DNA from 3 places in the Exiguobacterium sp. SH0S2 genome. Region 2 is predicted to be linked to each of the others. Evidence: predicted binding sites of a transcription regulator. Region 2 holds the regulator's gene; each other region holds the start of a gene.

Region 1 (10,714 bases), on a different contig from region 2:
CTGTGAACGCACAGCGCGTCCGTGTCGACGGTTTTTCAAACAAGAGCGCCACGTTCTTGCCTTCACAAATCCGGTGGGGAATCCCTTGTTTCTTTTGACGTTTGAACGCTGCTGATAAGTCGATCAAGTAGTTCAGTTCGTCCCGCGAAAACTCGTTAAGCGATAAAAAATGACGACCTTTCAAATCAAAGTTGAACGTTGTGGACATGTGTGTCTCCTCCTCGTTAAATATCTTCACGGATAATTGGACAACTCATACAACGTGGGCCTCCACGGCCTCGTGATAACTCACTCGACATGATTTCGATGACTTCGACCCCTTCTGAACGGAGCAGCTCGTTCGAAACGTAGTTCCGGTCATACGTAACGACGACACCTGGGGCGATTGCGAGCGTGTTCGACCCATCGTTCCATTGCTCGCGCGCCGCAGCGATCGGGTCGCCCCCACCACATGGGATCAACACGATTTCCTCTAGGCCGAGAGCCGATTTCAACACTTTCAACAAATCAGTGTGTTGCGTGATGTGCAGCTCACCTTCCGCGTTCAACGTCAGCTCGAAGATGTTCATCTTGCCGCCCGGTCCTTGGATGAACGGATGGATCGTGAACTTATCGTGGTCGACCATCGTGAAGACGGTATCAAGGTGCATGAACGCACGCGACTTCGGAATCTCGATGGCGATGACTTTCTTGAACGTGCCCCCGTTCGCGAGCAAGTTGAGGGCAACGCGCTCGATTCCTTGGGCGGTCGTCCGTTCCGATATCCCGATGGCGACGACTTCTTTTGATAGGACGAGTTCGTCCCCGCCTTCCATCGCGAACCGATAGTCACGATCCGACCAGATCGGGATATCATGCTTCGCAAAGCGTGGATGGTATCTCATAATATATTGCGTGAACAGTGATTCGCGGCGACGCGCCGGTTCTTTCATGCGATTGATCGACAAGCCGTTCCCAATCGCCGCGGCCGGGTCGCGCGTGAAGTACAGGTTCGGCATCGGGTCGAGAAAGAACGGATACGTGTCCTCGATCATCTCGTGCAGATGACGGCGCTTTTCGCGCTTGATCTCGGTTTTACGGATACCGGCCATGACCGTCTCGATCAACTGTTCGTTATCATAAGCGAGTAAATACTCTTTGAGCGTCTCGTATGAACCGTTAATATTCGATTTTGATTCCGAAAGAATGTCGGCGACGAATCGTTCACGTACGCCAGGCAGCGATAGTGTCTCTGCCATCAAGTTTTCTAAATAGAGCACCTCGACGCCCCGGTTTTGTAGCACGCTCGCAAAGTAGTCGTGCTCTTTTTGAATGACCGGCAAATGTGGAATGTCGTCGAACAAGAGTCGTTCCAAATACTCCGGCGTCAAATTTTCAAGTTCGCGTCCTGGACGCTTCAATAGTACAGTCCTTAGTTCACCAATTTCTGAATACACGTGAATCGGATGTTTCAGCGTTGTATCCCGTGCGGTCAATTGATCCGTCATCGATATCATCTCGCTTCCTCCTAGTGATTCGGGTGTGTTTCTACCCTTACATTATCAACTTACCCGATTCCGAGGCGGGTAATTCCGACGTTCTGATTGTGGTCGATTCCACAAAAAAATGGATACAATATAAGTCAAACTGAATGAACAAACGGTTGTGAATCAATGAACAAGGAGAGAGCAACGGTTGGGATGGATACACGATGTATGAACTGTGAATAAAATCCATTATTTTTTCTTTTCAAATTAAGGTACGATAACGACAGGATACGAAAAATGACTTTAGAAAAGGAAGTGAGTCGATGGCCATCGAACGTACAGAACGCGCGCGTCATGAAGCCCAAGTGACAGCGCTCATCCAAAAAGGGGATCCGGTCGATTTCCGCGACGTGTTTTTAACACTTCACCCGGGTGAACAGGCCGACATCTTCATCGAACTTAACCAACCCGATCGAGCGTTTGTATACAGCGCTTTATCACCTGAAGAGTACACCGATTTATTTGAAAAATTAGAGCTCGATGAACAACAGCAGTTCATCCAAGAAATGCCACGCCCGTATGCGGTCAGCGTCTTAAACGATATGTTCTCGGATAATGCCGCCGACCTCATGACCGAACTTCCGGACGATTTCATGAACGAACTGTTCGAACAGATGGACGAGACCGAGGCGACCGAGGTCAAAGACTTGATGCGCTATCCAGATGATACGGCCGGTGCCATCATGACGACCGAGTTCATCGTGTTACAGGCCGACAAAACGATCGGGGCGACACTCGAAGAGTTGCGTGATCTCGGTCCTGAAGCTGAGACAATTTACTATTTATATGTAATCGATGTAGACCGACGTCTCGTCGGCGTTGTGTCGCTCCGTGATTTGATCGTTTCCCCGCTCGACCATCTCATCGCTGACATCATGGGGCGGCGGGTCGTTTCGGCCCACGTCATGGCCGATCAAGAAGACTTGGCCCGAACCGTCCAAAAGTATGACTTGCTCGCGCTCCCGGTCATCGATAGCGATGATCACCTGCTCGGCATCATCACCGTCGACGACGTCATGGACGTCATCGAACGCGAGACGACCGAAGACTTTGAAGAGCTGTCCGCGACGAAAGGCTCGTCTGACATCAACATGGGCCCGGTCGAGGCAGCGAAAAAACGTGCCCCTTGGATCATCAGCCTCATGTTCCTCGGGATGATCACCGCATCGACGATCGGTGGATTTGAAGATACGCTCGAGACGATCGTTTTGCTCGCCGTCTTCATGCCACTCGTCATGGGATCGGCCGGAAACGCCGCCACCCAGTCGCTCGTCGTCGCCGTACGTTCGATTGCGCTCGGCACGATCAATCGGAAAAATGTCGCCAAGATGATTCGCCGGGAGTTCGGAACCGGTGTCCTGCTTGGACTCGCCTGTATGGTCGTTATTTTCGGGGTCATCACGGTCCTGTACGATAGCGCCTTGATCGGCATGATCGTCGGCTTGTCGATTTTCGCCTCACTGAGCGTTGCCACGATTGTCGGTACACTCGTCCCGCTCTTGATCAACCGCCTGAAACTCGATCCGGCCGTGGCCTCGGGTCCATTCATCACGACGGTCGTGGACAATCTCGGATTGATCATCTACTTCACTGTCGCCACTTCATTGCTTCGCTTTTTCTGACACCTGACGTTTCAGGTGTCTTTTTTCGTGTGAGCTTTGTTACGGTTTGTTTACAAAAGCGATGATGGGAAATAATTATCGTGCCAGGCGGGTAATTACGAAAAGTACTTATAGATAAGAAGTAATACAAGGAGGGATAAATAGTGACGATTCAACAAGTTATATACATATTAGTGACCGGAGCCTTATTCATGGGACTCGTCGCTTACGTATCCTATCGCCTGACAAAAGGAAAAGTCGACAGCGCCGATGATTATTTCTTGGCTGGTCGCGGGCTGACCGGTCTCTTCATCGCCGGGTCACTCCTGCTCACAAACTTATCGGCCGAGCAGTTGATCGGCTTGAACGGGCAGTCGTTCGCCGGCAACATGTCGGCGATGGCATGGGAAGTGACGGCCGGGATTGCCGCCATCATCATGGCACTATTCCTACTGCCACGCTTTCTCGGCATCGGGATCACGACGATTCCTGAGTTTTTAAGTCAACGCTATGACGAGGACGTCCGGCGCTTGACCGTCCTCTTGTTCTTGTTCGGTTACATGTGCGTCACGATTCCGTCGATGCTCTATTCCGGCGGCCTCGCGGTCCTTCAGCTCTTCGACGTGCCCGAACTGCTCGGAATCAGCTTTGAACAGTCACTTTGGCTCGTCATTTGGTTCATCGGTATCATCGGCGCTATCTACGCCATTTTCGGCGGCCTCCGCGCCGTTGCGGTGTCGGATACACTCAACGGCATCGGGCTCATCATCATCGGCTTCCTCGTCCCGACGCTCGGCTTTATCGCACTCGGTGACGGCAGCGTCGTCGAAGGGATGAAGACGATCGCGACGTCGAACCCTGAAAAGTTGAACGCGATCGGGTCATCGAACGACTCGGTGCCATTCCTATCCATCTTCACCGGAATGATTTTCGCGAACTTGTTCTACTGGGCGTTGAATCAATATGTCATTCAACGGGCTCTTGGGGCTAAAAACCTCGCCGAAGGACAAAAAGGTGTCCTCTTCACCGGTTATTTGAAGTTGCTCGTTCCGATCTTTATGCTGCTTCCAGGCATCATCGCGTTTCACTTATACGGCACGAACATGGACAAGGCAGACCTCGCCTATCCGAGTTTGATCGCCGATTTGTTACCGACGTGGCTCATGGGCTTCTTCCTCGCCGTCTTGCTCGGCGCGGTGTTCAGCTCGTTCAACTCATTGCTGAACAGTATCGCCACACTGTTCGTGCTCGACATTTATAAACCGAAGTTCAAACCCGATGCCTCGGACAAAGATTTGATCCGGGTCAGCAAATGGTTCGGGACGTTCGTCGCGCTCGTCTCGTTCTTCGTCGCACCGAACTTGATGTACGCGCCGGACGGTCTTTGGGACTTGATTCGCCGTTTCACCGGTTTCTTCAACATCCCGATTCTCGTCGTCGTCTTGATTGGCATGCTCGTCAAGCGCGTGCCGCCGATCGCCGCTAAAATCGTCATCGGCTTCCACGTCATCACGTACTACTTCTTAGTCTGGGGTATGAAACAGTGGTTCGGATTTGACCTTGGCATCAACTTCATCCACATCTACGGCATCTTGTTCGTCATCGAGACGAGTATCATGTTGTTGTTCGCCAAACTGCGTCCGATGCAACAAATCAAGCCGATCCGGATCGACCTCGGTCGGGTGAAACCTTGGCGTCATGCGATCTCGACGTCAATCATCCTCGTCGCCTCGATGGTGTTCGTCTACTTCGTCTTCTCTCCGATCGGTCTCGCCTATGCGGACGGGATCGTCTCGGGCTGGTTCTGGCCAGCGACGCTGACATTGTTCGCCGCGACGAGCGGTCTCGTCTGGGTATCGTACCGGTACTGGCTCCCGAGATACGAGGTGTACTTGAACAACCTTGGAACGACCGAAACCGAGCTCGAAGAAAAAGCGAGCGGCGGGTGACCTGCCTCTTTACAAAAACACCGTTCCTGCTGAAATGAATCAGTTCGAACGGTGTTTTTTCATCTGCAAAATCGCCTCACCATAAGAATGACACCTATCATTTTTCCATTATTTAGGTTAATGTGTAATGGTATGATTTACATACTTAGAAACGGAAAGGAACAGCCAAACGTCGGAGGTCCACTCATGAATACTAATTGGTCAGATTTTGAAATCTCATCCGCTTTTTCAGGCACATGTCTCGCTGTCCGAAAGCACGACCTATTAATTGAACGACAACAAGGATATGCGAATCGTTCCGAACGACTGCCAAACCGTGACGTGACTCGGTTCGGGATCGCCTCTGGCTGTAAGTTGTTCACGGCGATCGCCATCTGTCAGCTCGTCGAACAAGGGAAGCTGGCGTTCACTTCGCTGCTCCGAGACTGTCTATCCCTTGATTTACCTAAGTTTGATACACGTGTGACAGTCGAAACGTTGCTCACTCATACGTCAGGCATCCCGGACTATTTTGATGAATCCGTCATGGACGACTTTGAAGAGTTATGGCAACAACGTCCGATGTATCAGCTAAGACGATTGAGCGACTTTTTGCCCATGTTCCAGCAACAGTCAATGAAACATGAAATCGGCGAATTCCACTATAATAACGCCGGTTACATTTTGCTCGGTCTCATTGTCGAACAAGCGAGCGGATTGACGTTCTCGGATTACATCGAACAGTTCGTCTTCACACCGGCCGGCATGACCGACTCCGGTTACTTCTCGCTTGACGCCCTGCCTGCCGATACGGCGCTCGGCTATATCAACAATCCGGACGGTTCATGGCGGACAAATCAGTACTCTATTCCCGTCAAAGGCGGTTCGGACGGAGGGGCGTTCGTGACGGTGGCCGACATGGCCAAACTATGGGACGCGTTGCTCAGGCATCGTCTTCTCGGTCAACAGATGACAACGCGGTTATTGACACCTCACGTGACCGTCAATGACCGGGGCGGACATTACGGGTATGGCGCCTGGATCCAACTCGAACCTAACGAAGAGGTATTCAAATATCACGTGATGGGCTACGATCCCGGTGTCAGCTTCCATTCCGCCTATTACCCTGCTTTAGAAGTCACTTCTGTCGTCTGTTCGAACGAGTCAGAGGGGGCGTTTGATGTGATGAAAGCGATTGAAGTGAAAGTGGGTGCGTCTTGATGATCATCCGTCTTTACGATGAACGAGATTTTGAACAGATTCAAGCGTTGAACGAAGCTGAGAGCTGGCACCAGCTCGTTCGTCAAGATGAGTTGACAAAAGAAGCATGGCGCCGCTCGAACATCGCTTTCGTCATCGAGTCTGAAACGGGACACGTGATCGCCTATCTTCGCGGTTTGACCGACACAAAAGTCAGCCTTTACGTGTGCGAGTTGCTCATCGCTGCTTCGCACCGCCGGCTTGGCCTCGGGGAACGGTTATTGACACACGTCCATGCACTCTATCCTGAGACACGACTCGAGATGCTCGCGAGCGCTTCCTCGCATACGTATTATGAACGCTTGAACTTCCGCCCCTTCTACGGTTTTCGAAAAACGATTCACGAATAGGAGAGAATTTATTTGAAACTTGCCCTTGTCACCGGTGCGTCACGCGGTCTCGGCCGTGCTGTCGCCGAAGAACTGTCGAGACGAAACTACGACGTCATCAACCTATCACGCTCGCAATCACGCGATTTAACGTTCAAACATATCGAAGTCGATTTATCCGACGTATCGAGTACACTTCGAGCCCTTGACCAAATCAATCCGTACATCGCTGACGCCACGTCGCTACTCATCATCCAAAATGCGGCGTTGATCGAACCGATTCATCGGGCCGGCCACCTCGACACGGAGCAGCTCACCGCTCACGTTCAGGCGAATCTGCTCGCCCCGATGCTGATCACGAACGCCGTCCTCGCTTACGATGTGCCCGTCTCGCTCATCCACGTGACGTCAGGTGCCGCCAAACGTCCGATCTCGGGGTGGAGCGCCTACTGCGGCACGAAAGCTGGACTCGACCACTTTAGTGAGACCGTCGCGCTCGAACTAGAAGGAACGAGACATCGCCTCGCCTTGTTCAACCCGGGCGTGATGGACACATCCATGCAACAGACGATCCGCGCGTCTTCACGAGAAGCGTTTCAAGATGTCGAACAGTTTCAAGCTTACGAGACGGAAGGAAAACTCCGCTCGCCTGAGACGGTCGGCCGCGTCCTCGTCGAGCAGTTGATCGACAAGCCGTTTGTCAATGGAAAAACGTATACCATCCACGACCTCATCTAATTTTCAACCAGGTATAAAAATAGACCAACCCTGTCTCGTTTGACCGGCTACACTAGAGTCAAATCAAATGAGAAAGGGTGGCGTGATGTATGAAGACTATAGCGGGAGGATTGCTGTTTTTCGGGATATTCAGCCTCGTGCTATCGTTCACGATGATTGGAGATATCGCGATCGTCGGAGCGTTGGTGAGCGGTGTGTCCCTGCTGTGTAGCGTCGGACTCTGGTTCGGTGCCACGGAAGTGATGCGTATGCGTATGGACATGAGCGAAGTCAAAAAAACGTCTTTCCCTTCTGAATAAGGGAAAGACGTTTTGGATTCAGTTTTGGTTATCGGTCTCATCTTCAAAGTCATCATCGGCAAACTCTTCAAAATCGTACTCTTCGAAGTCTGCCTCATCGATAAAGATGTCACGATCATTGACGACGTGAATCGGGCCATTGGCCACATCGATTCGAATCGTCCATGCCCATGGAATGCGCAGTCGGCTATATACGCCCGTCCAGAATTCCATCGATTCTTGCTCGTATCGTTCGAACTCTGTCAGTAACTCTTTAAACGTTACTCCTGACAACTGGAAGTTTGATTCTTGGATTCGCTCGAGCGCGTTATGTGTCGCTTCAAGCTCCGCCGCGCGGACCATCTCTTCGGCAGTCGCCATTTCGAGAATAGTTCCATCTGGTGGCAGAATGTCGTATACGTTGAACAATTCGCCTTCTTCTACTTCTACTTCTTCATCAAACTCATAGTCGTCGTGCCGCATGCTTCATTCCTCCTCACTCTAATTGAATCTACTACATTGTACCATTCCACACCTCGTTATAACGAAACATTCGCGTATATATTTTCCAGAGTGGGTAATGATACAAAGGGAACAGATTTGCCATACAGAAAGGGGCCAATTTACAATGAACGACTCATTTCAAGCACTCGTGCTCGACAAGCGTGACGACCGACTCCATTCCGAGGTGACTGAGGTCGAGCTCGACTCACTACCTAAAGAAGAGGACGGCAACGTCCTCGTCGAGGTCCATTATTCGGCACTCAACTACAAAGACGCCCTTGGATTGACCGGATCGGGCAAAATCGTCAGCCATTATCCGTTCATCCCAGGCTGCGAATTTGTCGGGAAAGTCACCGAATCTGATCATCTTGATTTCAAGCCTGGGGACGAAGTCATCGCGACCGGCTTTGGCATTGGTGAGCGTCATTTCGGTGGCTTCAGCCAGTTTGCACAAGTTCCAGGAAATTGGCTCGTGAAATTACCGAAAGGCATGAACATGCGAGATGCCATCACGATCGGGACACCCGGACTGACCGCCATGTTCGCGATTGAGGCACTCGAACACGAAGGCGTTCATCCCGGTCAAGAAGTGCTCGTCACGGGAGCATCCGGAGGAGTTGGAAGTTTCTCGATTGCCTTGCTCCATAAACTCGGCTATCACGCCATTGCCTCGACTGGAAAAACAGATTCATCTTATTTAACTGATCTCGGTGCTGAACAGACAATACCACGCAGTGAATTGGAAGGAACCCCCCGACCACTCGCTCGCCAACGGTTCGATGCTGCGATCGACTCGATCGGTGGTAACACACTCGCAAATATTTTAAGCCAAACCCGATACGAAGGAACCGTCGCCGCTTGTGGACTAGTTGGAGGGCACGAACTTCCTGCGACCGTCTACCCGTTCATCCTGCGAGGCGTCCGTCTCGTCGGCATCGATTCGGTCATGCAGCCGATCGCAAGACGAGTGACGGCGTGGGAGCGTCTACACGAGCTGATCGAACCGCACGTACTCAACCAGATGGTGCACGAGATCCCGCTCCATGACGTCCCGCGTCAAGCCGAGGCGATGATGCGCGGTGAGCTGAGTGGCCGGACCGTCGTCCGCATGAACGACTAAACGTCAAAGAAGGGCTGAATCCAACGATTCAGCCCTTCTTCTGTATGCTTGGTAATGAAATTCAAACGGCCGGTTCTTGGCCTTTTAATTTTTTCAGTTCTTCTAACAAGATATCCGATTCATTGAACGGGATCGCTTCGCTGCCGACACGTTCGACATGGTCGTGCCCTTTTCCGACGACGACGATGCGCTTGCCGTCGAGCGCTTGCACGGCCGCGTGGTGCAACGCGTCTCTTCGTGCTTCAAACGTCACATAATGCGTGTCCGCGTCGACCCCTTCGAGCAGCCCGTCGATGATCTGCTTCGGATTTTCGGTTCGGACATCGTGTACCGTCACAATCAAATCGTCCGAATAGCGGCTCGCGATGCGTCCCATCTCAGCCCGTTTCGTCGGGTCACGGTCTCCGGCCGCGCTCAAGACGACGACGAGCTGCCGCTCCCCTTTTTGTAAAGTGGACAGACATTTTTCAAGCCCGTCCGGTGTATGGGCGTAGTCGATATAAATCTCCGCATCTTCCGTGTCAAGCCGCTCGAGACGACCTTTCGGAAGTGTGAGCCCTGGAACATTATCGATAATCGCGCGAAGCATGAGCTCCGACGTCGAGACGAGACCGATGGCCGCGGCCAAGTTGGCAGCGTTGAACGATCCCATAAAGTGAACAGGTGCTTCGATTGTCATCGCGTTCATTTTGATGCGGACGGTGTGACCTAGCCAGATGACTTGAATATCGGCCGGGACGTCTGCGTGCGTACTGTACATGACTTTCCGCCGCGTCGGTGCGAATGCGGCCATCGTCTCGCTCGCCGGGTCTTCCGCGTTCAAGATGATGGCGTCGCCGTCCGTCGTTTCAACTTGTTCGAATAGACGCGCTTTCGCCCGTGCGTATTCATCCATTGAACGGTGGTAGTCGAGGTGGTCGTGCGTCAAGTTCGTAAACGCCGCCGCATGGAAGCGGACTCCTTCGACGCGCCCTTCCATCATGGCGTGCGACGATACTTCGACGACACAGTCGGTCACCCCGGCATCTGCCATTTCGGCCAAGATGCGGTGCAAGACGACGGCTTCTGGCGTCGTGTTAGGCGTCTTTAACTTCTTATCTTTATAACGGGCTCCAATCGTACTGACAATCCCGACCGGACGTCCTGATAAACGAAATAAATCATATGTTAACGTAGCAGTCGTCGTCTTCCCGTTCGTACCGGTGACGCCGTAAATTCGCATCCGATGGGACGGGTGGTCGTAAAACGCGCTCGCCACCACTCCGGCCGTTCGTTTCGTATCGGCAACGACAATGTTTGGCACCTCGAGGTCAAGCGGAGATTCAGAAATCACCGCGCTTGCTCCTTTAGAGACAGCGTCTTCGGCGAATTCATGTCCGTCCACCGTATAACCACGGATGCATATAAACAAATTCCCTGGACTGACCTTT
Region 2 (10,714 bases):
GGCATACATCGTCAAGTCGAACGTGAACGGGATGTGTTCTTCTGCCCCGGGCTCAAGCACGGCCGTGAGGCGAATCGGGACTTCCTGAATGTCGGCCTCGCGGTTGAATTCGTTACCTTCAAGCGTGATGTCTTTGAACGTCGTCAGGAAGTTGAGCGTCAGTTCATGCAGACGGATCACTTTTGACGTCGGGTTCAAGACGCGAAGCGTCCCGTGAACGGTTTGCTTCGGCACGAACGGGATCGTATGGAAATAAACGGACGCATCTAACTCGGAAAAGAACCATTTTTTAAAGCGGTTGCCCCATTTCGACATGTCGGTCGCGCTCCTTTTCTGTTAATAAAGTTACACTCCTTTAAGTGTTCCCGATTCTAATTTCCAAAAAACATTAAGAAAAAGGTTGCATTTTATAACCGTCTCGCTTATTATAGAGGATGTCGAAACAATTCAAATCGTCGCGGGGTGGAGCAGTCTGGTAGCTCGTTGGGCTCATAACCCAAAGGTCGTTGGTTCAAATCCAGCCCCCGCAACCAATTTTTATTTAATTTCATATGTCGTCGCGGGGTGGAGCAGTCTGGTAGCTCGTTGGGCTCATAACCCAAAGGTCGTTGGTTCAAATCCAGCCCCCGCAACCAATTTTTAAATGAGATAGCGAAACGATGACGTTTCGTGTTTTTTTTTGCCTAAAATTGAGTGTACAATGAGTACGTATCGCTAGAATCGACTAAAGGAGAAACATCATGTATACATTGATTACCCATTCCGCGCCAGAGACGCAGGCCGTAGCGGAAAAGCTCGCCGCGCTCGTCAAAGCGGGAACGGTCATAACGCTTAACGGGGACCTCGGTGCCGGCAAGACGACGTTCACCCAAGGGTTCGCCAAAGGACTCGGCGTGACGCGTAATGTCAACAGCCCGACGTTCACCATCATGAAACAATACCAAGGGCGCTTGCCGCTCTACCATATGGACGTCTATCGTCTCGAGGACACCGGGGACGATATCGGTCTCGAAGAATACATCAATGGTGACGGCGTCGCCATCGTCGAATGGTCGAACTTGATCGAGTCGTCGCTACCGACCGAGCGCCTCGCGATCACGATCGAACGGACAGGCGACGAGGAACGTTCAATCACGTTCATACCGACTGGTGAAGCGTATGACACGCTCGTCAAGGAGGTGCTCGCATGAAGCAACTGATGATCGACACGGCGACGACACGTCTGTCCGTCGCCCTCAGTGAGAACGGAAGCATCCAGGCAGAAGCGACGGTCATGGTCTCGAAAAACCACGCCGTCACGCTCATGCCGATGATCGAACAGCTCATGGCGGCCGTCAAATGGACACCGACCGAGCTCGAACGCATCATCGTCACGACGGGACCTGGGTCTTACACCGGCATCCGCATCGGCGTGACGACGGCAAAGACACTCGCTTATACATTGAAACTCCCGCTCGTCGGCGTATCGGCGCTCCGCCTCATGGCGGCGGCCCCGAACACCGAACTTCCGGTCGTGTCACTCATTGACGCACGGCGCGGCAACGCCTATATCGGGCACTATCAACAAAACGCACAAGTCACGCCGGACAGTCACGCCTCGGTCGCTGATTGGCTACAAGCGAACATGACGGGACCGTTCGTCGTCGTTGGTGACGTCGAGCCGTTCCGTGACGTGCTTGCGGCATATGACTATACAGAAGCGCCGGCCGCCCACAGTTATGGCCGGGCCGGTGATCTCGTCGCTTTAGGTGAAGAGACGGCGGACGTGCACGCGTTCGAACCGGAATACCTTCGTCTCGCTGAGGCCGAGGCAAAATGGCTCGAGGGACAAAACAATGGCTGATATCAAAATCCGTCGGATGAACTGGCTCGATGTCGAAGAAGTCACGAAAGTTGAAGAGGCGTCATTCGCCATCCCGTGGACGAAAGAAGCGTTCATGAACGAGATGCTCAAGAACGAGCAGGCGATTTATTTCGTCGCAGTCCATGAACGCCGCGTCATCGGGTTCGTTGGCGTCTGGCAAATCGTCGACGAAGGGCATATCACGAACATCGCTGTCTTACCGGAATACCGGGGTCAAGGTGTCGGCAATATGCTCCTCACGCAGCTCGTCGAGTTCGCCCGTTCGAAGTCACTCGAAGCGCTCACGCTCGAGGTGCGCGTGTCAAACATCGGCGCCCAAAAATTATATGAACAGTTCGGCTTCGAGAACGCTGGTCGCCGGAAACGATACTATCAAGACAATAATGAAGACGCCTATATTTACTGGGCGAAGTTAGGAAGTGAATCACTATGAACACATCGCTCATTCTCGCGATCGAGTCGAGCTGTGATGAGACGTCGGTCGCCCTCATTCGTGACGGCAAGACGCTCTTATCGAACGTCGTCTCGTCGCAGATTGAAAGTCATAAACGGTTCGGCGGCGTCGTACCTGAGGTCGCCTCGCGTCACCACGTCGAGCGGATCACGTACGTCATCGATGACGCACTTAGCGAAGCCGGTGTGACGATGGATGACGTCGACGCGGTCGCGGTCACGCAAGGACCAGGACTCGTCGGTGCCCTTCTCGTCGGGATCAGTGCGGCCAAAGCGCTCGCGTTCGCCCACAGTAAACCGCTCATCGGTGTCCATCACATCGCCGGACACATCTATGCGAATGAACTCGTCGAAGAGATGCAGTTCCCGCTCGTCTGTCTCGTCGTCTCAGGTGGCCACACCGAGCTCGTCTACATGCCAGAGCACGGTGTGTTCGAAGTCATCGGTGAGACACGTGACGATGCGGCTGGTGAGGCGTACGACAAAGTCGCCCGCACGCTCAGTCTCCCATATCCAGGTGGCCCGGCCATCGACCAGTTGGCAGCTAGCGGGGAAGACACGTATAAGTTCCCACGCGTCCGGCTCGAGGCCGGCAGTTTTGACTTCAGCTTCAGCGGACTCAAGTCGTCCGTCATCAACGCCGTCCATAACGCCGAACAACGCGGTGAGACGGTCGTACCAGAAAACTTGGCGGCGAGCTTCCAAGCGAGCGTCGTCGAGGTGCTAGTGGAGAAAGCGATCCGGGCCGTGAAAGAAAAAGGCGCGAAGCAACTGCTCGTTGCCGGTGGGGTCGCGGCGAACCGTGGGCTCCGGGCCGCCCTCAAGGAAGCGACGGAACGGGAAGGCATCCGTCTCGTCATCCCGCCGCTCAATCTGTGCGGGGACAACGCCGGCATGATCGGTGTGGCGGCGCATCACGCGTATGTGCGCGGCAAGCGCGATACACTGGCGATGAATGCGGTTCCTGGGTTATCCTTAGAAGAGAGCATGACAGTCTAGGGGGAACAGAGAGATGACGAAACGTATCATCATTGGAGGGCTCATCGTATTGCTCGTCGTTGCGACGTTTTTGCAAGTACGTGAGATCATCCGCGCTTATAATATCGCTTATGTAGAAGAAATCGTCCCAGAAGAGACGCGGGTCCGTTCGCTGACGGGCGCTGATACGCTCGAAGGCATCACCCGTGTGACCGGTGAGAACACACTCATCGAGACACTGTATGGTTATAAGAATCTAGAAGACCAAGACATCAAGAGCGTCATCGTCGTCGACCGTAACCTCGGCGTGCAGCCGAAAGCGAGCGACGCCTATTACGAGCTCTTCCCGGGCCGTGAGGCGACAGAGGAAGAAGCGGCCAAGTTCGATGCGCTCGTCAAAGAGTTCGACGAACAACAACTGTTCGCGCAAGTCATCTCGGCCCATGAGGCCCGTTATGTGACGAACCGCGAAGAGACGCTGACGTTTTATAAAGTGTTCGTCCGCGACGTCGATACGAACGAGTACGTGTTCTTTATCACGGAAGACGGCATCAAGCTCGACTTCCACACGCGCGGGTTCCAACCGTTGCGCTACTTCTAAAAAAGGCTCACAGAAACGGATATTGTCCGTCTCTGTGAGCCTTTTTCATTTGTCTTCGATGAAGAACGTGACGACGAGAAAAGAACTGCAACTACGGTAGACTTTATAGAAAATGCGCCAAGTGAGTATCGATAGTCAGCCGGCCAATAATATGTGCGCATGGATGGGACGCAATTCATAATCCATCAAGCGGATATTTTTAGTCTACTCCATTGATTTCACCTACTTTCTGTTGTTCGTTTACATAGTCTATCTGACAGTCGGATGAACCGGGCTCGTCACTTTATGGTGATCTTTTTAATAGTGGACTCTGGATGAAATTATAATCACAAAAATGGGAAATGGTTACTTTGAGGGCCATAAGCCTAGTATATTTTTCATGACCTAAGAAAATTGTTGTACTATTGTCCTTTTTGTTTTGATAAAAAAGACATCTAGAAAATTGATTAGCAATCTTGAATACTATTAGAGTGGTGGGAAAGACATGGGCAGAATAGAGAAAACAGATGATTGAACTGCCGATATTTGTCTTTTCCCAAAATATAAAGCTTATATAGTAGGGGGACACAACGTTGAGTAAAGGTTTTATAATGAAAGCATGTATGAGTAGTTTGGCTTTATTTACAATACTGGGGACAGCACATCCAGCTTACGCATCTACAGGGGGGAGCGAATCGAAATTGCGTCCAGACGCAGAAGTAGATTCGATTGAAGAGGATCGTTTAGTAAACGATACGGATCAGCTTAATGAAATTGAAGTATTTTTCACTAATCCATCAGTTACGATGACGAAAGAAAGTGATGAGTTTAGTATTATACATGAAGACTCAAATTTAGAATTCGATAAAACAGAAGAAGGGAAAGTGATTTTCAGAAACAAAGAAGAACAGTATTCTATTGAAAATGTGGCTTTAGTAGGAGGTGTCCAAATCCTCTACAACATTGAATCAACTGAGTCGCCAAAAGAATATGTCTTAGATTTAGACATTACTGAAGGTAGTCGAATTATTCACGAAGATGGAGAGTACAAAATTGTGAATGAAAAAGGTGAGGTAGAGGTCTTCATTGGCTCCCCTTGGGCGAAAGACAGTAATGGAAACGAAGTCGAAACATATTATGAGATTAAAGACCAACAGTTGATCCAACATATTGATTATGAAGGAACGGATTATCCTTTAGTCGCTGATCCATTGTTCTGCTCGGATACAATCGATAATACAGCGTCGAAGTATACGGACTCTAATACTTTTTCTGTATATCCACGGACATGTGCACGAACGTATATTACAGCTAGCTATACTTTGGGTGGCGCATTATTAGGCGTTTTTGGGTCAACTGCCATCGGAAAACAGATGTGGTCTGAAGTTGTAGCAGACGCTTCGTATCAAGCGACAAGTACGGCAAACCGCCCGAAGCTCAAAGATCAATTTATCTGTCATGCAGTTAACCCGACTACGATTTGGAAATCATCTTGGAATCTAGATACGAATCGACCGGATGTTTCATTGTTGGATACGTATAAAGCACTTTGTAATCCAGACTATTAAAGGCGAGGTAAACTATGAACATTCAATACTTTGAACCAGATTCGTTATTTTTCATTGTAATCGCGTTGCTAATCCTCTATCCAATCCTTCTTTTAGTAGGGGTGACTACGAGTAAAACAAATCTTATTGGAAAGATTATTTACGGTATTTCAGCATTCTTTTATGCTTACGTGATTTGGTATAGCTACAGCCTAGGCATTTACTTAGACGAGATGTCTGATCCGGCACAAGATGAAGTCATCTTTGGTAGTATAGGATATTTCCATTTAATTTTGTTGGCATTCCCCTACATCTTTTTAACGATGGGTTTTACGTTCAAACAGCATACTCGATCATAATAAAAGAGCGCCTTCCGCTATACGCGGATTGGCGCTCTTTCGTCAGTTTTTCGGTTGTCGATAATTATTTCGATACCACATATTCACCCGGCTCACGACGTAGACGATAAACGCGAGCACCCACATGAACAGCGTCTCTCGATAAAAGTGGCCCCAGACCGAGCCAGGCGCATAAAAGCTATGCACCGTGACATCGATCGGCCAAATGACAAGCCGGATGAACAACGTGCTCATAAGCAAGCCGCTGAAGAGGCTGATGATGATACCGGACCATGTTTGGATGATAAACCCGACGACAATCGGCAGGAAGTAAAATAAAATGATCGGGACGTTCGTCGCCTCGCCGCGGATGAGTTCCGAGATATACTCGGTCCCACTCGGCACGATGTAGACGAACCCGGTCAGGAACGCATGCATCCAATCGATCCGCATGGCACGGGAACGCATCATGAATGGAGTTCCTCCCATTCTGTGAACAGTTCCGTGATCGACTCTTTCGTCGCGTCGGACTCGGTCGACAGCTCTTGGGCGCGGGCGAAGTCGTTGAACACGTCCGGTTCGCATAACAGCTGCTCGATTTCTTCAAGCCGAGCTTCGTGGCGCTCGATTGTCAGCTCGATCTCTTCGACCCGCTGTTTCAACCGGCGTTCTTCGCGCTGCTGTTCCTTGTCGGCGCGCTGCTTCTTGACGACGACTTGTTTCGTCTCCTCGCGGGCGAGCCGGGCAAGGTCCTCGAGCTCTTCTTTCTTCTCGACGTAATACGAGTAGTCGCCGAGGTACTCATCGATGCCGTTCGGCGTGATCTCTAAGACACGCGTCGCGAGCCGGTCGATGAAGTAACGGTCGTGGGAGACGAACAAGATCGTCCCGGGATAGTCGACGAGCGCGTTCTCGAGGATCATCTTCGAGTCGAGGTCCAAGTGGTTCGTCGGCTCATCCAAGACGAGCAAGTTCGGTTGCTCGAGCTTGAGCTTGGCGAGCGTCAGCCGGGCCCGTTCGCCGCCGGATAGTTCTTGGACGCGTTTCATGACGTCGTCCCCGCTGAACAAGAACTGGCCGAGCAGACTGCGGACTTCTTGCTCGCGCATGAGCGGCCAGTCGTTCCAAATCTCGTCGATGACGCGGTTCGCGTCCGACAAGTTCTGTTGTTCCTGGTCGTAGTAGCCGATTTCGACGCCGGTACCGTAGCGGATGTCACCGGTGAGCGGTGGTTGTTGTTTCGTCAACACTTTGAGGAGCGTCGATTTGCCGACTCCGTTCGGGCCGACGAGGGCGACCGACTCGCCGCGTTGCAGTTGGAAACGCAAGTGTTGTGCGATCGGTTCTTCGTAGCCGATGGCGAGGTCGCTGCCGCTCAACACATCGTTCCCGCTTTGGCGTTTGATCGAGAACGACAACACCGCGCTTCGTTCGTCACCGTCCGGCACGTCCATGCGGTCGATCTTCTCGAGCCGCTTGCGGACGCTTTGGGCGCGTTTCGTCGTCGTCGCCCGGGCGATGTTCCGTTGGATGAAGTCTTGCATCTTGGCGATCTCTTCTTGTTGCGACTCGAACTGTTTCTTCTCTTGCTCGTAAAGCGCGGCCTTCTGCTCGAGGAATTTCGTATAGTTCCCGACGAAGCGGCGGCTGCGGTTGCGTGACAGCTCGTAGACGACCGAGACGACGCGGTCGAGGAAGTAACGGTCATGGGAGACGATGAGGACGGCACCTTTATAGCCGCTCAAATATTTCTCGAGCCAGCTGAGCGTCTCGATGTCCAAATGGTTCGTCGGCTCATCCAAGATGAGCAGGTCCGGGCTTTGCAGGAGCATCTTCGCTAAGGCAAGACGTGTCCGCTGTCCCCCTGAGAGCGTATCGATCCGACGTTCGAAGTCGTCCGGGTAAAACCGCATCCCGTGCAAGATCGAGCGGATTGTCGCTTCATACTGATAGCCGCCGCGGTCTTTGAACGTGTGTTGCTCCTCGTCATACGCCGCAAGCAGACGCTCGTAGGCGGCCGGGTCGTTCAAGATCCGCTCCGAGCCCATGTCTTGCTCCATCTGGCGGAGCGTCTTCTCTTGTTCGATCAAGTCGGTGAAGACGGTGAGCATCTCGTTCCACATCGTCTCGTTCGATTCTAATCCTGAGTCTTGGGCGAGATAGCCGATCGTCACGTCTTTTGGCTTCATGATGTCGCCCGAGTCATAGTTGTACTCGCCGGCGATGACTTTTAACAGCGTCGACTTGCCGGCGCCGTTGCGGCCGACGAGGGCGACGCGTTCGCCTTCTTGGATTTCTAGTTTGACATTCTCTAAAATCGGCTCGACGCCGAACGATTTGGATAAGTTGTTGACTTGCAGTAGGATCAAGTGAAAAAACCCCTTTCTCTCTGTTTAGTATACTTTATTTCTTCCCCTTTTCAGGTATATTCATTGAGTGCTTATGTGAATTCGTTTACAATCAAGGTGTATGAAATCAGATTCGTTTGAAACGCGTCGTAAAAAGGAGGCTCTTTCCGTTGAGTCAAAACGAACCAAAGATTCCGCAAGCGACAGCCAAACGGTTGCCACTATACTATCGGTTTATCCAAAGCCTACATTCGTCAGGGAAACAGCGTGTCTCTTCTGCTGAACTGAGCGAGGCGGTCAAGGTCGATTCGGCAACGATTCGCCGTGACTTCTCATACTTCGGTGCGCTCGGTAAAAAGGGATATGGCTATAACGTACAGTATCTGTTAGAATTTTTCCGTAAGACGCTGAATCAAGACGAGATCACGAACGTCGCCTTGGTCGGGGTCGGTCATCTCGGGACAGCGTTCGTCAACTATAACTTCCTTAAAAACAATAACACACATATCGTCGTCGGGTTCGACGCAGACGAGACAAAAGTCGGCACGACGATGTCAGGTGTCCCGATTCATCACGTCGATGAGATGGAACAGATTATGAAGCAAAACAAAATCGATGTCGCCATCCTCACGGTCCCGTCTGCCTACGCGCAACCGGTCGCCGATGATTTGGTCCGCTATGGCGTTCGAGGGATCTTGAACTTCACGCCGGCGCGATTGACTGTACCGGACACGGTCCGCGTCCATCATATCGACTTGTCGATCGAACTCCAGTCGCTCATTTACTTTATGCAACACTATCCATCCGCTGAGGGGGTCCATCAATAATGGAATTTCTACAATCATCACTCGTCGTCGGTATCCCAGGTGGCGTCAGTATTTTCGTCATCGCCATCATCGCGCTCATCCTCTTCGGGCCGAAGAAATTGCCAGAGTTCGGCCGGGCAGCGGGGCAGACGCTCCGTGAGTTCAAAAATGCCACGAACGGTATGATGAAAGAGCACGATGAGACCGACAAGAAAGAAATTGAGAAGAAAGAGCAGTAAGCCATGAGCCATCAACCTGATCAAGAACGGGCACTGTCCGATCACTTGACAGAGCTGCGGAGACGACTGATGCTGTCGGCATTTGTCGTCTTTGCCTTCTTTCTGATCGCTTTGCCGAGTGTCAAATACGTGCTCGCCTATCTGCAGGCGGACCTCGTCGAACGAGGGCTCGAGCTGAACGCCTTTGGGGTCGCGGACCCGCTCATGATTTACTTGAACTTGGCGCTCGTCATCGGGCTCGTCGCATCGGGTCCATTTCTACTGTATCAACTGTGGGCGTTCGTCGCACCTGGTCTGCATCCGAATGAACGAAAATGGACGCTCGCCTATATCCCGGTCATCTTTATCTTGTTCCTCATCGGTCTCGCATTCGCCTACTATTGGTTGTTCCCGCTCGTCCTCGATATCTCGACGGACCTCGGGCAAGACCTCGGTCTGACGCAAATCATCGGGGCGACGAACTATTTCACGTTCCTGTTGCAACTGACGATCCCGTTTGGACTGTTGTTCCAACTTCCGGTCGTGACGATGTTCTTGACGCGCATCGGTGTCGTGACGCCGTACTTCCTCTCAAAAATTCGGAAGTACGCCTACTTCGCCTTGTTCGTAATCGCGGCATTCATCACGCCGCCGGATTTGACGTCGCACCTCATGGTGTCGCTGCCGCTCTTCTTCTTATATGAGATCAGCTTATCGATCTCGCGTGTGACGTACCGCGGTGTGCTCCGACGTGAGAAAGAGGCGATGGTGAAAGAACAGATGGATTTGATGAAGCAAATGAATGAGAAATGAACACTACGTCATGAGACGTGGTGTTTTTTTATGCGAGTACATTAAACTGGAAGTGTCTTGAAAAGGGGCTTGGCCATCGTGTTGATCGGACTGTTTTTCCTTGTCGGTTGGCAAGTACCACGGTTGGCATAACGGTGCTTTTTGGTCGCAAAATGTCGTACTGAAACCACATGTTCTAAGTGATATTGGTCGTAAACGCTTTTTCTGCAACAAGGAAGTACTCTTGTCACATGTTAAGATAGAAACCAATCAAACACACGTCAGGGGGAGAAGCGATGGCTTGGGAATATTACGGGGACGCGCTCATCGTCACAGGGATGTTGACGACGGTGCTCTTACTCGTCGTGCTATCTTTTTTGAAGTTACTATACAGGCGGAGACTCGTCTTTCCGTTGACGCTCGTGGTGATGGGCTATGTCCTGTTCATGGTCGGGCTCGTCTTCGTCCGGGGCTGGGACGGGATGGGCTGGAGTTTGATCGGTTTCAGTTTGTACGTGATCGGGCTCGTCACCTATATCGGTGTCGTCATCTATCACTGGGTGAAAGCGAGACGCACGTCCAATTCATGATCAAAACCGTTCCGGTCGCGGAGCGGTTTTTTTGTCGTCATAACCGTCGTTCAAACTTTAGACATAATTACGTGAAAAACTGAGCAAAGGGATTGTCAAACCTTCTTGTGAAATAGTACACTAAGTTCAGAAAGCGAATGTGATATTTGTCACAAACACTAACTTGCCTACAACTCAAAGGAGAGACTACCATATGAAAA
Region 3 (10,714 bases), on a different contig from region 2:
CTTGAGTGCTCACCTCGTGCGGCCCGAAGTGACGCGTTCAAATAAACAGTATGTGACTTTGATCTTGAACGGGCGGAGCATCAAAAATTTCGCGCTCACACAAAGCGTGCTCGAAGGCTATCATACGCTTCTGCCGATCGGTCGTTACCCGATCGCTGTGCTCGAAGTGAACATGGACCCGATGCTGATTGATGTCAACGTCCATCCGACGAAGCGGGAAGTGCGGCTGTCAAAAGAGAAGGAACTCTGTCAACTGATCCGGGAGACGGTTCAGCTGACACTTCGGGAGCAACGGTTGATCCCGTCGGTCAAACCAAGACAGCCGTCCGTTCCGACAGAGCAATCGAAGCTTGATTTCACCGTCGAACGCTCAGACACAACAGTTGAGCCGAGCGCATGGAACTATCCGATTCCACGCGATCCGGTGACATCTCCGAGTCGCTGGTCGCCGACACCACTCGTTCAAGAGACACCGGTCGAAACAGTGCTGTCAGAAGAACCGGGGGTTGAAAAGGCGGAACGCCGGCTGCCGGCGCTCGACGTCATCGGCCAACTCCATGCGAGTTACATCGTCTGCGGCGCGGACGATGGCATGTACATCATCGACCAACACGCCGCCCAAGAACGCATCAAGTACGAGCTGTTTTATGACCAACTCGGCCAGCCTGAAAAAGAGTATCAGTTGTTGCTGTTGCCGCTCACGCTCGAGTTCACCCAACAAGAGACGCTTGCGATCGAAGAAGTCGTCCCGCTTCTTAAAGAAGCGGGCCTCGATTTAGAGGCGTTCGGAGGCAATACGTTTCTCGTCCGGGAAATCCCGACATGGTACCCGCAGCACGATCTCGAAGGGACAGTCCGTGATTTGATCGAGATGGCGATTCGGGACCGATCAATCGATATCGCTAAATATCGCGAAGAGGCGTCGATCCTGATGGCGTGCAAACGATCGATCAAAGCGAACCATCCGTTAAACCTCGAGATGATGCGACAGTTGATCCGCGACCTTGGCGAGACGACGTCTCCGTATACGTGTCCACACGGACGTCCGATTTTAGTGAAGTGGAGTACGTATGAACTCGAGAAGTTGTTCAAACGTGTCATGTGACAAACGTTGTAATCTTAATTTAACCGACTGTAACGTTTATGGATGCTTAGCTATGGGAACAATATACACATGTCGTCAAACACATCGAGGTTGAGAGGTGGAGTTCACACTGCCTCACCCTCAAGATGTAGACATGATTCATAAACCAGTAGGGGGAAATGATTATGACAGACACGCTTAAAGTAACGACACGAGAATTACGACCACGTTCGGTTCGAACAAACTTACGTAAAGAAGGAAAAGTACTTGGTGTCGTTTACGGCTACAAAGTCGAAAGCACACCAGTCGCGTTTGAAGAAATGGCATTGCGCAAGATTCTCCGTGAACACGGAGACAACGCCTTGATCGAACTCAACATCGACGGCAAGAAAGTAAACACACTCGTTCACGGGACGGAAGTTGACCCGTTCACGAACACATACAAGCACGTCGAGTTCATGGCAGTCAAAATGGATGAGGCAACTGAAGTTGAAGCAGACGTCACACTCGTCGGCGACGCGAAAGGTGTCAAAGAAGGCGGCTTCTTGTCGCAAGCACTCTATAAAGTCACTGTTTCGGCAACACCTGCTAACATCCCAGAGCGGATCGAGCTCGACGTTAGCAAGCTAGAGATCGGTGACTCACTCACAGTTGCTGATATTCCAGAGAATAAAGATTACGAAATCTTATCTGAAGGCGATCTTCAAATCGCATCAGTGAACGAGCCGGTAGCAGTCGAAGAAGAGGAAACTGAAGGTGAAGAAGCTTCAGCTCCAGAAAAATCGACTAAAGCATCGACTGATGAGACGACAGAGTCTTCTGAGAAAGAATAATTGGTTTCATGCGGCCCTTTACGAAGGGTCGCTTTTTTTAGTCACAAATCCGACAAATGTAACCGATTACGATGTGAAAAGTATGTCAACAGTTCGAATGGGCAGTTGCAAAAATGTCGCTCCGGGCTTATATTGTTAATGATTTCACATGTTTGTTCTTATTATATGGTTCATTTAAACAGAAAGAAGGGTTTGTGACATGGCATCAATGGAAATCCATGCACTCGAATCATTACGGAAGAAAGCACAGGCTTCCTCAGCGATGATTCACTATCGGCCGATGGAATATTTTTTACGGGCAATGCTCGCGGGGATTTTTATCGGGTTCGCATCAATCTTCACATTAAAAGTCGTCAACGGCATGTATCTTGTAGATTCACCATTTACGACGCTCATCGGGGGATTCTCGTTCGGGATCGCGCTCGTCATGATCATCTACGGAGGCGCTGAACTATTTACCGGGAATACGATGTATTTTACGACTTCAACGATGCGTGGCTATACGACGCTGAGTGATACGATGCTCGTCTGGTTGCTTTGCTTCGTCGGGAACGCGCTCGGCGGCATTCTTTTCGCCTTGTTGCTCGCGCCGACTGGAGTCATTCAAGAGCTCGGCATGAACAACTGGTTATTTGCCGTCGTCGAGAGCAAGATGCATCATACGACAGTCGAAATCTTTTTTAGAGCCATCTTCTGTAACTGGATGGTCTGTCTCGCCATCTTCTTGCCGAAACAGATGAAAAATGAATTTGCCCAAATCTTCTCGATGATCTTCCTAGTAGCCGTCTTCTTTGCTTCAGGGTTTGATCACGTCATCGCCAACTTCGTCTTGTTCGCACTCACACTCGTTGTTCCGCATCCAGAAGCAATCAGCTTTGCTGGAGCCATCCACAACTTGATTCCGGCTACGTTCGGAAACATTATCGGAGGCGCGTTATTCATGGGAGCGATCTATACATGGTTGAACGCTAAAGGATTGCGTGAAGCACAAGAGTCAGAGCAAGAAGAAGTCGAACTGAAAATCGTCAAGCCAGCCAAAGAAGTATGACATACATCACGAAACGCACAGTCGAGCCCACATCAGGGATTCGGCTGTTTTTTTACGTTCGGGATCGGTTGCAACTGTCACAATATCGACGTGCCTCAAATCGATAAAACGTGACATAATCTATATATAGAATTTTTATCGGTTATCAGCCGTTAAATAATCAATATATAGCGAGGTGATGCGGAGTGAACATGCTCCAGCTTTATAACGATGTCTGTGTGCTACCAGATCAAGATTTGATCCAAGAGAACGCCAACGTCGACGGGAAGTCGCCACTCGGCAAACTAGCGCGCATATCTTCAGAAGTGTCAAAACAATTATCGACCACGTACCTATTGTCGGAACGGTCACGTCTAGCGATCCGTGATAACTACTTGTATGTGCATGACGCCGATTACTATGTGACCGGATCGACGACGTGTTGTCAAATCCCGCTCGGAGAGTTACTCGCGAACGGGTTCCACACCGGACACGGGACGATTCGTCCCCCGCAGGACATTCGTTCGGCGCTGGCGCTCGCCTCGATCATTCTTCAAGCGAATCAGAACATGCAGCACGGGGGACAGGCGTTCCCGATGTTTGACGTCGATCTCGCTCCTTACGTCGAGAAGACGTATGAACGTCAACTCGAGCGGTTGAACGGACTACCGATTGAGCTGACGGTGGAGCAACAACAGCAGATTGCTGAAGCAGAAACCGTATCGGCGACGTACCAGGCGTGCGAGGCGTTTATCCATAACGCCAACTCGATGCATTCGCGCGGCGGCGGTCAAGTTCCGTTCGTGTCGATCAACTACGGCACCGACACGAGTCGGTGGGGACGGGTGTTTATCCGCGAGTTATTAAAAGCGACAGAGCGAGGATTAGGCAACGGGGAGACGCCGATTTTCCCGATTCAAATCTTCAAAGTAAAGGAAGGCGTCAATTTCAATGACGGGGACCCGAACGTCGATTTGTTCCGCCACGCATGCCGCGTGACGGGCAAGCGGTTGTTCCCGAACTTCTCGTTCGTCGATGCGCCGTTCAACCTTCAGTACTATGACGGGACACATGCTTCGGAAGTTGCCTATATGGGCTGCCGGACGCGGGTGATGGGAAACCGTCATGGGGCAGAGACGTCGATCGGAAGAGGTAATTTATCGTTCTCGACGTTGAATTTAGTGAAGATGGCACTCGTGTCATCCGATATCGAGTCGTTTTATAAGACGTTGGATGGATTCGTTGACATCGCCATCGAGCAATTGCTCGAGCGCTTCGACTATCAATGCAAGCGACATGCGGACGAATTCCGCTTTCTTTATGCGCAGCACGTCTGGCGGGGGAGTGAGACGCTTTTGCCTGAATCGGAATTACGAGACGTGTTAAAACAAGGGACGTTGTCGCTCGGCTTCATCGGTCTCGCCGAAGCGCTACGCGTCCTCGTTGGCGGGACGCACGTTGAATCAAGAGAAGCAGAACGTCTCGGGCTTGATATCGTGACCCATCTCGCGGAACGGATGAGGCAGGCGGGAGACGATCATGATTTAAACTTTTCGCTACTGGCGACGCCGGCCGAAGGATTGTCCGGGAAGTTCGTGTTAAACGATCAACACGAATTCGGGATGATCGCCGGTGTGACCGATCGCGCGTTTTATACGAATTCGTTCCACGTCCCAGTTTATCAACACGTCTCAATCCGGGACAAGGTTCGAATCGAGGCACCATACCACGCCTTATGTGACGCCGGACATATTACGTACGTCGAGGTCGACGGTTCGCTCGCCCATAACCCGGAAGCGGTTGAATCGATCGTGCGGCTCATGCGGGCGCATGACGTCGGCTATGGCTCGATCAATCATCCGGTCGATCGTTGCGGGAGTTGCGGTCTAGAAGGAATCATCGACGAGTCGTGCCCGACGTGCGGGGAACGAGATCAGATCGAGCGGATCCGTCGTATCACCGGTTATTTGGTCGGGACGATGGATCGATGGAACTCGGCGAAACGAGAAGAAGAACGAGCGAGGGTGAAACATCATGCGCGTCCTATCCGTACTTGAAGAATCGGTCGTCGATGGTCCGGGCATTCGAACCGTGATTTTTACAGCAGGCTGTCCGCATCGTTGCCCGGGCTGTCACAACCCTGAATCGTGGAATCCGCGAGGCGGTCGTGACATCTCGGTCGAAGAGTTGTTGGACCGTGTCGAGACGGCCGCATGGGAAGGCGTGACCATATCGGGCGGTGAGCCGTTCCTGCAACCGGCTGAGCTGTCGGAGGTCGTGCGCGGTTGCAAGACACTCGGGAAGAACGTCTGGATCTATACTGGCTACACGTTCGAAGCGCTACAACAGCTAGAAAATGAGGACATCGACATCGTCCTTGACCACGCCGACGTGCTCGTCGACGGGCGTTTCGAGCAGCCGCTCATGGACCGCTCGCTCCGTTTCCGGGGGTCGAGCAACCAGCGGATCATTTTTCTGAACAAAGCGTGATCGGGGCGACAACGCCCCGATTTTTTGTATACTAACAAAAAAGGGGGAAATCATTATGAAATGGTGTAGCTATGAAATCGAAGGGGAGACAAGAGTCGGGGTGGTCGAAGCGGACCAAGTATATGATGTCAGTGATCAACTACATACGAACTCATTGTTAGAAGTAATTGCTCGCGAATTTAAACCGGATATCGATCTAGACGTCGCAAGCGTACGAGCGCTCGAAGACGTCAAACTTCAAGCGCCATACCGGCCGCTGAAAAATGTCATCTGCATCGGGAAAAACTACGAGGAGCACGTGAAAGAGATGGATACGGCGGGAGCCGGTAAGCTCGTCATCTTCACGAAAGCACCGACCTCGGTCGTCGGTCCTGATGCCATCGTCGAGCGTCATGCAGCGCTTACCGACCAACTTGACTATGAGGGCGAGCTCGCCGTCATCATCGGAAAGTCAGGACGCGACATTCAAGACGTCGAGGACCACATTTTTGGGTATACCATCATTAACGATATTACGGCACGAGACGTGCAAAAGCAGCACGTCCAGTTTTTCCGCGGCAAGTCGTTCGACACGTTCTGTCCGTTCGGACCATTTATCGTCACGCCGGAAGAACTCGAATTTCCACTGTCAATCCGCACAGACGTGAACGGGGAAAACCGTCAGCTCGGATCGACAGATGACATGATCCGACCGATCGATGAACTGATTCGGACGCTCTCAGCAGGGATGACGCTCGAAGCGGGTGACATCATCGCGACCGGGACGCCAGCCGGGGTCGGACATGGGATGAAGCCACCGGTCTACCTCCAGTCCGGAGACCGGGTCGAAGTGACGATTTCCGGGCTCGGCACGTTACGGAACGACATCGTCTGACGAAATTGACGCAAATTGTGAAGAATCTTGTAATCGTTCCGTCAATTCCATGAAACGGTGCCGGCTTCTATTATACTCAGGGTAGAAGTTAGAGGAAACATCATTGAGGAGATGACATGTTATGGAACGAAATGATCGGCCAAATGAACAAAATCGACATGAAGATTGGTTAGATACAGAGCTAGGTTCGTCAAAGCGGGCGCCTGAGCCTCCGCAAGCAGAACAAGTCGCTCGGCCCTCTTTCATGAGCCGGATGTTCCCAGGGTTCATCGGCGGCGTCGCCGGGGCGTTGTTGACCGGTGCGATTGCGTTACCGTTTATCGATCAAGCACCTGACGTCACGTCGAATACGAATGTGACGTCAGACGGGACACCTGTCCAAACCTCATCGAACATCAAAGACACATCGGTCACCAATGCGGTCGCGGTGGCACAACCGGCAGTCGTGACCGTGAACAACTTCGCGGCGAGCGGATTCTCGAACGAAGCGGTCGAAGCGGGTGTCGGATCAGGGGTCATCTATAAAAAAGAAAATGGCTCGGCTTACATCGTCACGAACCATCACGTCGTCAATGGCGCCGACCGTCTGACCGTCACGTTCAACGACGGTTCAACTGCTGATGCGAAGCTCATGGGAAGCGATGCGACGTACGATTTGGCCGTGCTCGAAGTCGACGCGGACAACGTATCGTCTGTGATTAAGATCGGGAAATCGAGCGAATTGAAACCGGGGCAGACGGTCATCGCCATCGGTAACCCGCTCGGACAGTTTGAGAACTCGGTCACACGCGGGATCGTCTCTTCGACGTCGCGTCTCGTACCGGTCGATACGGACGAGAACGGACAAGCGGACTTTAATGCCGAAGTCATCCAAACGGATGCGGCCATCAACCCCGGTAACTCTGGTGGGGCGTTGATCAATGAATCCGGTCAGTTGATCGGGATCAACTCGATGAAAATCGCGACCGATTCTGTCGAAGGGGTCGGCTTCTCGATTCCGGTCGACATCGCGTTGCCGCTCATCAATCAAATTGAGCAGACCGGCGAAGTGAACCATCCGTCGCTCGGTGTCTCATTGCGTGACGTTAATGAGTTCCCGCCTGGTTATTTGACTGAACAGATCAAGCTACCGGAGTCGGTGACGGCCGGGACGATTATCGTCGACGTGCAGGCGAACAGTTCGGCGGCGGCAGCGGGCCTTGAGGCTCGTGACGTCATCGTCAAAATCAACGATCAACCCGTGTCCTCGTTCATCGATTTGCGGAGCGAATTGATTCGTGACACGGACGGCGTCGTCACGATCGAGTACGTCCGGGACGGCAAGACCGAAACGGTCGATGTCGAGATTCAAAATGCGAACGGAGACGCGTTGTAAAGATGGGCACGATGCCCATCTTTTTTGTTATGCTTAGAAAAAGGAGGGGATAACGTGATTCGTAAGTTATACGGTGTGTTATTTTTAGGGGCCGGCATCATGCATTTCGTTCAAGAGCGCGCCTTCATGTCGATTATTCCGAAATCATGGCCGTTCAAGCGCTTCATGGTACAGGCTAGCGGTGTGATTGAAGTCGTCTATGGCGTGTTGTTGCTCTTGAACAAAGGGACCGGTTTCGTCAAGAAGACGTTGCCAGCTTTTTTGATTGCCGTGTTCCCGGCAAACATCAATATGGCACTCAAACCATCCCGGATCGGGGGCAAGACGTTACCAAAATGGGTGACATGGGGTCGACTGCCGCTGCAATGGGTGTTGATCAAAGGCGTCAAGAAACTGTGACTACATAACGGGGGAATCAATCATGACTACGAACGTACTGAACTGGTTCGAGCATTTTCATGCTCATCCGGAAGTGAGTTGGAAAGAAGAAAAGACGACGAAGACGATTGCGGACATCTTGGCGTCATGGAACGTGCGTCACGAGACGTTTGACGACGTGACGGGTGTTATCGCTGAAATCGGCACCGGTGCCGACGTTATCGCCGTCCGAGCCGATATCGATGCCTTATGGCAACAAGTCGACGGAGAGTTCCGGGCCAACCATTCGTGCGGCCACGACGCCAACATAAGCATGGTGCTCGGCGCGCTCGAGCTGTTAAAGGACGAGGCGCTCTCGAAACGGATCCGCTTTATCTTCCAACCGGCGGAAGAACAAGGTAACGGCTCGCTCGCGATGATCAATAAAGGGGCACTTGACGATGTCAGCCACTTGTACGGCATTCATTTGCGCCCGCTCGAAGAGCTGAAGCGCGGCCAATACGCCGCTGCGATTCAACACGGCGCCGCTTTGTTCTTGAAAGGACGGATCATCGGGGACGATGCCCACGGTGCGAGGCCACACCAAGGTCAGAATGCGCTCGACGTCGTCTTCACGATTCAACAGATGTTGAAAAGCATCTATCTGTCGCCGTTTGAGCCGCATTCGATCAAGCTGACCGGTGTCCAGGCAGGAAGTGACAACATGAATATCATTCCGGGCAACGCCACGTTCTCGATTGACGTGCGGGCCCAGCAAAATAAAGAACTGCTCGAGCTTCGTGACCGTCTCGAGACGATGTTGCATCAAATTAGCGTGCTGCATGGCGTCGAGATCGAGTTGGAATGGCAAGACTTCACGCCGGGTGCCGAGATCGGGAAACACTCGAGCCGGATTACAGCAGAAGCGATCATCGCACTCCATGGCGAGGACGCGCTCGTCAATCGCATCGTGACGTCGGGAAGTGACGATTTTCATTTTTACACGGTCGAGAAACCGGGACTCGATGCCACGATGATCGGGATCGGGGCAAATTTGACGCCGGGACTGCATCACCCGCAGATGACGTTCGACCGCGACGTCTTGCCTGAAGGGGCGGCTTTGCTCGCCGAGACGCTACGCCGAGCGGTTGCAATACTATAAAGTGAAACGAAATGGACGGGGCGTCAGCTTGCCGTCCATTTTTTTGTTGCCAACTCCTCATGTAAGCGTTATCATAATTTCATTAGCGACAATATAACGACAATTCTGAATTTTCGCTAACGGGGAGGAATTTACATGGAACTGCAGGGGAACAGGCAAGACATGAAGCTTGGTTGGGCGTTGTTGCCGCTACTTGTCATGATTGGGGTCATGCTCGTCGCCATCGTCAAACTCGAGCAAGGGCCACACATCCCGCTCATCGTCGGGACGGCGACCGCTTCGCTTGTCGCGTGGCGTCACGGCTACAAATGGAAAGACATCGAGGAGATGATGTACAAGGGGATACGGCTCGCCTTGCCGGCGGTCGTCATCATCATCTTGGTCGGTTTGACGATTGGCGCCTGGATCGGGGGAGGCGTTGTCGCCACAATGATATATTTTGGGTTGAAGATCATCTCGCCGGCCTACTTCCTCGTGACGATCTGTCTCATCTGTGCGGTCGTTGCTTTATCGATCGGCAGTTCGTGGTCGACGATGGGGACGATCGGTGTCGCCGGGATGGGCATTGGGCTCAGCATGGGGATTCCGGCGCCGATGGTCGCAGGTGCCGTCATCTCGGGCGCCTACTTCGGCGATAAGATGTCGCCGCTGTCGGATACGACGAACCTTGCGGCCGGTTTGACGCATACGAACTTGTTCGTCCACATCCGTCATATGCTTTATACGACGATTCCAGGACTCATCATCGCGCTCGGCGTCTATTGGTGGCTCGGGACGCGTTTCAATGATACGGCGACGAATCCTTCAGATATCGTGCAGACGCTCGGCATTTTGGAGGACAGTTTCGTCATTTCGCCTTGGTTGCTACTGATTCCGCTCGCGGTCATCGTGCTCGTCACGAAAAAAGTACCGGCCATCCCGGCACTCGTCGTCGGGATCGCGCTCGGCTTCCTGGCCCAAGTCGTCATTCAAGGCGGATCGCTCTCGGATAGCGTCGGTGCGCTTCAAAGCGGCTATGTGATCGACACCGGCAATGAGCTCGTCGATAATTTATTCAGTCGAGGTGGGCTCGACGCGATGATGTATACCGTCTCGATGACGATCGTCGCGATGACGTTCGGGGGGATTTTGGAGTATTCGGGGATGCTGCAATCAATCATGAACCAGATCGTCAAACTAGCGAAGACGGCCGGCTCGATGATCGCGTCGACGATTCTTGCCGGGATTGCGACGAACGCGACGTGTTCCGAGCAATACATATCGATCGTCGTGCCGGCACGCATGTTTGCCGGGGCCTATGAGAAGATGGGGCTCCACTCGAAGAACTTGTCCCGGGCGCTCGAGGACGGCGGCACGCTGACGTCAGTGTTCATCCCGTGGAACACGTGCGGGGTGTTCATTCTCGGGACGCTCGGTGTCGGGGCGTTCGAGTACGCGCCTTACGCCGTGCTCAACTTCGTCGTCCCGGTCATCTCGATCATCTATGCGTTCACAGGGTTCACGATCGAACGG

What was found. The regulator Rex, encoded in region 2, represses fermentation and respiration genes when NADH is low (regulators of the CRP and FNR family bind a similar motif). The targets are predictions, from matches to a motif close to TTGTGAAATATTTCACAA.
Region 1: the regulator Rex is predicted to act here: its motif matches at 1,643-1,660, upstream of arcA (arginine deiminase).
Region 3: the regulator Rex is predicted to act here: its motif matches at 2,050-2,067, upstream of EVJ21_RS01575 (formate/nitrite transporter family protein).

The regions. Positions count from the first base shown of each region.
Region 1 covers NZ_SJVB01000002.1:650,028-660,741, forward strand. The annotation lists gene argF (ornithine carbamoyltransferase) at 1-208, opposite strand, end outside; gene arcA (arginine deiminase) at 225-1,454, opposite strand; gene mgtE (magnesium transporter) at 1,790-3,148, shown strand; gene EVJ21_RS07995 (solute:sodium symporter family transporter) at 3,292-5,076, shown strand; gene EVJ21_RS08000 (serine hydrolase domain-containing protein) at 5,263-6,276, shown strand; gene EVJ21_RS08005 (GNAT family N-acetyltransferase) at 6,276-6,665, shown strand; gene EVJ21_RS08010 (SDR family NAD(P)-dependent oxidoreductase) at 6,678-7,382, shown strand; gene EVJ21_RS08015 (hypothetical protein) at 7,472-7,681, shown strand; gene EVJ21_RS08020 (hypothetical protein) at 7,700-8,143, opposite strand; gene EVJ21_RS08025 (MDR family oxidoreductase) at 8,289-9,284, shown strand; gene EVJ21_RS08030 (UDP-N-acetylmuramoyl-L-alanyl-D-glutamate--2,6-diaminopimelate ligase) at 9,346-10,714, opposite strand, start outside.
Region 2 covers NZ_SJVB01000006.1:2,973-13,686, forward strand. The annotation lists gene EVJ21_RS13335 (sporulation protein) at 1-315, opposite strand, end outside; tRNA gene EVJ21_RS13340 (tRNA-Met) at 457-533, shown strand; tRNA gene EVJ21_RS13345 (tRNA-Met) at 559-635, shown strand; gene tsaE (tRNA (adenosine(37)-N6)-threonylcarbamoyltransferase complex ATPase subunit type 1 TsaE) at 741-1,190, shown strand; gene tsaB (tRNA (adenosine(37)-N6)-threonylcarbamoyltransferase complex dimerization subunit type 1 TsaB) at 1,187-1,843, shown strand; gene rimI (ribosomal protein S18-alanine N-acetyltransferase) at 1,836-2,297, shown strand; gene tsaD (tRNA (adenosine(37)-N6)-threonylcarbamoyltransferase complex transferase subunit TsaD) at 2,294-3,316, shown strand; gene EVJ21_RS13370 (hypothetical protein) at 3,330-3,896, shown strand; gene EVJ21_RS13375 (DUF2599 domain-containing protein) at 4,469-5,443, shown strand; gene EVJ21_RS13380 (hypothetical protein) at 5,824-6,231, opposite strand; gene EVJ21_RS13385 (ABC-F family ATP-binding cassette domain-containing protein) at 6,228-8,129, opposite strand; gene EVJ21_RS13390 (redox-sensing transcriptional repressor Rex) at 8,279-8,935, shown strand; gene EVJ21_RS13395 (twin-arginine translocase TatA/TatE family subunit) at 8,935-9,153, shown strand; gene tatC (twin-arginine translocase subunit TatC) at 9,157-9,945, shown strand; gene EVJ21_RS13405 (YesK family protein) at 10,221-10,514, shown strand; gene EVJ21_RS13410 (FAD-dependent oxidoreductase) at 10,708-10,714, shown strand, end outside.
Region 3 covers NZ_SJVB01000001.1:297,864-308,577, reverse strand. The annotation lists gene mutL (DNA mismatch repair endonuclease MutL) at 1-1,105, shown strand, start outside; gene EVJ21_RS01580 (50S ribosomal protein L25/general stress protein Ctc) at 1,270-1,917, shown strand; gene EVJ21_RS01575 (formate/nitrite transporter family protein) at 2,126-2,965, shown strand; gene EVJ21_RS01570 (anaerobic ribonucleoside triphosphate reductase) at 3,157-5,001, shown strand; gene nrdG (anaerobic ribonucleoside-triphosphate reductase activating protein) at 4,979-5,434, shown strand; gene EVJ21_RS01560 (fumarylacetoacetate hydrolase family protein) at 5,490-6,308, shown strand; gene EVJ21_RS01555 (S1C family serine protease) at 6,430-7,683, shown strand; gene EVJ21_RS01550 (DoxX family protein) at 7,738-8,082, shown strand; gene EVJ21_RS01545 (amidohydrolase) at 8,105-9,202, shown strand; gene nhaC (Na+/H+ antiporter NhaC) at 9,365-10,714, shown strand, end outside.